DNA from 2 places in the Kocuria sp. HMSC066H03 genome. Region 1 is predicted to be linked to the other one. Evidence: predicted binding sites of a transcription regulator. Region 1 holds the regulator's gene; the other holds the start of a gene.

Region 1 (3,173 bases):
TAGGGCGCAGCAACTCCTCGGGGCGGGTCCACATGACGGGACCCGCCCCGAGTCACACCACGGAAGACCTCACAGGAAGGAGGCGTCATGGCCAGTCAGGACTGGATCGACAAGGATTTCTACAGCGTGCTGGGCGTCTCCAAGGACGCATCACAGGAGGACGTCAAGAAGGCGTACCGCAAGCTGGCCCGCACGTACCACCCGGACCAGAACCCGGGGGACGCGGCCGCGGAGAAGAAGTTCAAGGACATCACCGAGGCCAACGCGGTGCTGTCCGACCCCGAGGAGCGTGAGCAGTACGACGCCATCCGCGCCATGGGGTCGGGTGCACGCTTCACGGCCGGTGGGCCCGCGGGCGGCGCCGGGGGTGCCGGTTTCGAGGACATCTTCGGGGACCTGTTCAACGGCGGTGGCGGCGGGCGACGTCGCTACACCACCTCGAGCGGCGGTGGCGGCTTCGAGGACCTCTTCGCGCAGTTCGGCGGCGCGCAGGGCGGGGACCCGCGGTTCGGCACCGGCGGGGGATTCGGCGGCCAGGGCGGCTACGGCGGGTACCAGGCACCGCCCCGCAAGGGCGAGGACATCCACACGACCACCACCATCCCGCTGCGCTCGGCCTACCGCGGCACCACGGTCAAGCTGCGCCGGGGCAACGGCCAGACCACCACGGTGCGCATCCCGCAGGGCGTGAAGGACGGCCAGCGGCTGAAGATCGCGGGCAAGGGCCACTCGGGTCCGGGCGGCAGCGGCGACCTCCTGGTGACCGTGAAGGTCAAGGAGCACCCGTTCTTCACCCGCGAGGGCCAGGACGTGCACGTCACCGTCCCGGTCACCGTCTCCGAGGCCGGTCTGGGTGCCACCGTTCAGGTGCCCACCCTGGACGAGGGCCACGTGAACCTCAAGGTCCCGGCGGGCACGTCCTCCGGGCACCGCATGCGCGTGAAGGGCAAGGGATTCACGTCCGGGTCCACCACGGGCAACATGATCGTCACCGTCCAGGTCCAGCTTCCCGCGGATCTCGACGACGCCGCGCAGGACGCCCTGCGCGAGTTCGCCCGGGCCACGGAGGGCTTCGACCCCCGTGCGTCCCTGAGCGAGGAGGCGGCGGTCTGAGATGGCTCTGGACTTCACCCAGCCCGTGTTCGTGATCTCGGTGGCCGCCGAGCTCGCGGACATGCACCCGCAGACGCTGCGGCAGTACGACCGCATGGGCCTCGTGACACCGTCCCGCGCCTCCGGCAGGGCGCGGCGCTACTCCCAGATGGACGTGCAGAAGCTGCGCCAGATCCAGGAGCTCTCGCAGGAGGGGGTGTCCCTGGAGGGGATCAAGCGCATCATGCAGCTGGAGAACCAGGTGCAGGCGCTGCAGTCCCGGGTCACCGAGCTGAGCGAGGAGCTCGACCGGGAGCGCGAGGCACGGCGCGAGCGGGACATGATCTTCACCGCGGGCTCCGAGGGGGACGTGGTGCGGATCGCCCGCGGCACCCGCCGGCCCGCGCGCAAGGTGTCCCAGGCGCTGATGCTGTACCGCCCGGCCAAGCCGGAGCACGGTGGCCGCGACACCGGCGCCGCCGGTGCCCCGTCAGCACGCGGGACGAAGCGCAGCCGCAGCGCGTCCTGAGCGGAGCGAGGTGCCTCGGCACGATGGAACCCCGCACCACGAGCTGGTGCGGGGTTCCTGCGCATCTGCCCACTCCGTGGCATCCCGGGGCGGAGGGGTACGGGGTCACATCCGTGGTCTCAGCGGCCGAACAGCCCCGGTCGGCACTCTTCTCGCCGCCGGGTCAGCGACGCCGGTAGGTCAGGTCCCGGGGGACGCGCCCGGCCTCGGTGGCCTTGCGCTCGAAGCTCGTGAGTATCCGGCCGTCCCAGCGCGGTGCCCATCCGGTGTCGGGGTGCTCGTCGTCCGCGGCCGGGCCGGGGTGGACGTTCTCGAACTCGGCGTCTGCGGCGTCCAGGACCTCGCGCATGACCACGGCGTACTCCTGCCAGTCCGTGGCCAGCCGCCACAGTCCGCCCGGTTCGAGCACGCGCGCGGCGAGCTCCGCGAAACCGGGGGAGACCAGGCGGCGCTTGTGGTGGCGGGTCTTGTGCCACGGGTCCGGGAAGAACACCCACAGCTCGCGGACCGATGCCGGTTCGAGCATGTGCTCCAGGACCTCGGGGGCGTTGGCCTGCGCCACACGCACGTTGGTCACCCCCGCCTGGGCGGCCTTCATGAGCAGGTCCGCCACGCCGGGCTTGTACACCTCCACGGCCAGGTGGTCCAGCTCCGGGTGCGCGGCGGCGTGCGCGACGATCGCCTCACCCAGTCCCGAGCCGATCTCCACCACGAGCGGGGCCGTCCGTCCGAAGACCGCCTCGTGGTCGAGCCGGTACGAGGGATCCACGGAGGTGTCGGTCATGACGCGGGGGATGTCCAGGACCCACTCACCGGCGTGCTCGTCCCACGCCTTCTGGCGCTTGGGGGAGAGCCGGTCGCCGCGGCGCACGAAGGAGTACGGCTGGCGGTGGAAGGCCGCGGGCGTGGCGGTGCCCTCGGGAGCGTCGGCGGGGGAGGCCGGCGGGGTGGCGTCGTTCGGGAGAGCCTGGGGTGTCTGGTCGCTGGATTCCATCGAGGGACATCCTAGGCGGGCCGTCACGGGAGGTCACGGCGTGGCGGGCGGACCCTACGATGGAGGGGCACCCGCCACCCGCGCCGCGCAGGAGAACCGCATGCCCCAGGACCACGAGCCGCACGCCTCCGCGCCCGGCGGGCCCGGGGCCGTCCGCAGCCGGCTGGGGCTGCCGCCGCGCTGGGACCGGATCGCGCTCGTGGGCTCGCTGGGCGTGCTCTCGGCGGTGAGCCCCATGGCCACGGACATGTACCTCGCGTCCATGCCGGAGATGGCGCAGTGGTTCGGCACGCCCGTGAGCCTGGTCCAGCTGAGTCTGACCGCCTACATGGTGGGCATGGCGGCCGGGCAGTTCCTGCTCGGGCCGCTCTCGGACGTGGTGGGGCGCCACCGGCTGATGGTGGCCGGCAACCTGGTGTTCCTGCTGTCGTCGGTGGGGATCATCCTGGCGCCGGGAATCGGGGTGGTGCTCGCGCTGCGGCTGCTGCAGGGGATCTCCGGGGCGGCCGGTGTGGTGATCGCCCGCGCGGTGGTCTCGGACGTCGCCCGCGGACACCG
Region 2 (3,173 bases), 560 kb from region 1:
CCTCGCGGTGCTCACCGCCTACGTGCGGACCCTGGGTGTGAGCGTGGGGTGCGCGCAGCAGTTCGGCGGGGTGCTGCCCAAGCAGCGGCGCATGTGGCTGCTCCTGGCGGGGATCCTGCTGAGCGCCACCGAGCCGTGGTGGGGGTGGCCGCGCGGGAGCGTCCTGTGGGTCACGCTCGTGCTCGTGGCGCTGGGGTGCGCGCTGACCGTGGTCACCCGGCTGCGGGCCGTGGCGCGCGAACTGCGGGAGAGGGGGTAGGCCGCCGTGGAGTTCGGACTGCTGGGCGGACCCACGTGGTGGTTCCTCGCCGGGCTGCTGGGGTTCCTGGTGCTCGCCACCGTGGTGGCGGAGATGATGTACCGGCGCACGGCGTCGGAAGGGCTGCGGGCCACGCTGCTCAACGTGCGGCAGCGGATCTTCGCGTGGTGGATCATGGTGGCGGTGCTCGTGGGCAGCCTGGCACTGGGGGAGACCGCGGTGGTGCTGCTGTTCCTCGCCCTGTCCCTGCTGGCCCTGCGGGAGTTCGCCAACCTGCTGCCGCCCGGGGAACGGGACCGGAGGGTGCTGAGCTGGATCATGGTGGTTCTCGCCCCGCTGCACTTCTGGTTCGTGTGGGAGCACTGGTACGGGATGTTCGCCATCTTCATCCCGGTGTACGCGTTCCTGTTCCTGCCCGTGCTGCTCGCGCTGTCCGGGCGCACGGAGTCGTTCCTGCACCGGGCCGCCCTGAGCCAGTGGGGGCTCATGGTGTGCGTCTACGCCCTGAGCTACCTCCCGGCGGTGCTGCAGCTGCCCGTGGCCATCCACGAGGGCAGGGCCGCGGCGGACGGCTCCGCCGTGGGCTCCGGTGGCGTGGAGGCGGGCGCGCTGCTGCTGTTCCTCGCCGTGGTGGTGCAGGGCTCGGACGTCCTGCAGTACCTGTGGGGCAAGACCGTGGGCCGGCACCGGATCGCGCCCACCGTGAGCCCGAACAAGACGTGGGAGGGCTTCGTGGGCGGGGTGCTCTCCGCCACGGCTCTGGGGGCGGCGCTGTGGTGGCTGACCCCGTTCACCCCGTGGCAGGCCGGGGTGCTGGCCCTGGTGTCCTGCCTGCTGGGTTTCGTGGGCGGGCTCGTGATGAGCAGCCTCAAACGGGACCGCGGCATCAAGGACTTCGGGGCGCTCATCCCGGGCCACGGCGGGATCCTGGACCGGATGGACTCCCTGGTCTTCGCGGCACCGGTGTTCTTCCACCTCACCCGGTTCTTCTTCGCGGGGTGAGTCCCAGGCCCCCGCGCGTGACCGAGGGCCCGCGGGATCTCCCGCGGGCCCTCGTGGCTCACTCAGTGCGTGCCGGCTGACGCCGGGGCGGTCAGCTCTCGGAGCCCTCGCTGGACTCGGCCTGCTGCTCCTGCTGGCCGTTCTCCAGCACCACGTTGTCCTGGTTCTGGCCCGTGGCCACCTGGATCTTGCGCGGCTGGGACTTGGGGGACACGGGGATGGTCACGGTCAGCACGCCGTTGTCGTACGCGGCGGTGATGTTCTCGGTGTCGATGCCCTGGCCCAGGTTCAGCTGGCGCACGAAGGAGTGGTTGCGGCGCTCGCGCACGATCCACTTGGTGTCCTTCTCTGCGGAGGGCAGGCGGCGCTGCGCGCGGATGGTCAGCAGCTGGCCGTCCACGTCCACGTCCACGCTGGTGGGGTCGATGCCCGGGAGGTCCGCGGCGAGGTAGTAGTTGGAGCCCCGGCGGAAGAGGTCCATGGGCATCTGCTCCAGGCCGTTGCGGGTGGAGAGGACCTGGTTGGCGAAGTTCTGGACCTCGGAGAACGGATCGAAGGTTGCCATGACTGCTGTTCCTTTCCTGTGCGACTCGTCCGCGGTGCGCCCCGGAGCCCCCGTGAAACCGGTGGACGAGGAGCCGTCACGTTCCTTGAGTACCCCTGACTCAACTGCTCATAAATTAGCACTCTTCCCGGCAAGGTGCCAAGGGTTGGGGCATCAAAGTTGAGTGGATTCAGCTCAAGGCGCACGGGGGCCACGTCGGGCCCGAAAGGGTGGGGCGGGCGGCGTCGTCGTTCCTAGAATCGAAGCACCAGAGACGTTCCCAGCAGCAGGAGGACACCGTGCCCAAGGCGGGGAAGAACGGTCGCGCACGTCAGGACGAGATTCCGTCCACGCTGCGGCGCTCGGACGAGAAGGCGCAGGACACGTTCGCGCAGGCGTACGACTCTGCGGAGGACGAGTACCACGACGAGTCCCGCGCGGCCCGCACCGCGTGGGCCGCGGTGAAGCACACCCACGAGAAGGTGGGGGACCACTGGGAGCCCAAGGAGGAGAACGGCCCGTCGGACGCCAGCGCGGAGCAGGGCGGGCTCAACTCCGAGGACACCGCCGGGGGAGTGGATGCGAACGCCTCCAAAGAGCACCTCTACGGGATCGCTCAGGAACTGGACGTGCAGGGTCGCTCGGACATGACCAAGGACGAGCTGGTGGAGGCCATCGAGAAGGCGAACGACAAGAGGACGCGGGACGCGCGGGACTGAGGCCCTACAGCACCCGCCCCAGGAACACCGAGGCGGTGGTGTCCCGGTGGAAGGGCTCCACGGGCTCGTAGCCGCGGTTGCGGAACATCGCGATGCCCTCGGTCATCTCCGGGTTCAGGGAGACCACGGCCGTGCTGGCACCGAAGGAGCGCACCTTGTTCTCGAGGGCTCGGACCAGGGTGCGGGCGTGGCCCCTGCCGCGGTGCTCCGGGGTGACCCAGATCCGGCGCAGCTCCACGCGCTCGTCGTCGATCCGCCGGACCGCTCCGCAGGCGATCACGGCTCCTGTGACCAGGTCCGTCATGAGGAAGAAGTCCCCGTGGGGAGGCGTCACGTCCTCCGGGCCGGAGACCTCGGTGAGCTCGGGGTCGAACCCGCCGTCGATCCGGTGGTCCAGTTCGCTGAAGTACGCGCTCAGGGCCTGCAGGGTGTGCTCGCTCGCGGCCTGACCCTCCACGATGCGGACCGGTGCGGTGGAATTCATCCCACCATGGTGGCACCTCCATGTGCTGTTCACCAGGGATGGTGTGATGTAGCTTTCGTTCGTGACCGAGACCCGCTCCGGCGCCGCGCCGCGCCTGTCCATCCTGGTTCCCACGCCGCTGCTGATCACGGAGATCACGGAGCCGGCGGCGAACCGCAACCGCAG

What was found. The regulator HspR, encoded in region 1, represses chaperone genes until heat shock. The targets are predictions, from matches to a motif close to AAGTTGAGTCNNNNNGACTCAACTT.
Region 2: the regulator HspR is predicted to act here: its motif matches at 1,983-2,007, upstream of HMPREF2833_RS08285 (Hsp20/alpha crystallin family protein).

Annotation. Positions count from the first base shown of each region.
Region 1 covers NZ_KV807506.1:524,697-527,869, reverse strand. The annotation lists gene HMPREF2833_RS05815 (nucleotide exchange factor GrpE) at 1-3, shown strand, start outside; gene HMPREF2833_RS05810 (DnaJ C-terminal domain-containing protein) at 88-1,113, shown strand; gene HMPREF2833_RS05805 (heat shock protein transcriptional repressor HspR) at 1,115-1,621, shown strand; gene trmB (tRNA (guanosine(46)-N7)-methyltransferase TrmB) at 1,785-2,615, opposite strand; gene HMPREF2833_RS05795 (multidrug effflux MFS transporter) at 2,716-3,173, shown strand, end outside.
Region 2 covers NZ_KV807506.1:1,089,562-1,092,734, forward strand. The annotation lists gene HMPREF2833_RS08275 (CDP-alcohol phosphatidyltransferase family protein) at 1-259, shown strand, start outside; gene HMPREF2833_RS08280 (phosphatidate cytidylyltransferase) at 266-1,261, shown strand; gene HMPREF2833_RS08285 (Hsp20/alpha crystallin family protein) at 1,353-1,826, opposite strand; gene HMPREF2833_RS08290 (ChaB family protein) at 2,105-2,524, shown strand; gene HMPREF2833_RS08295 (GNAT family N-acetyltransferase) at 2,529-3,008, opposite strand; gene HMPREF2833_RS08300 (1-phosphofructokinase family hexose kinase) at 3,070-3,173, shown strand, end outside.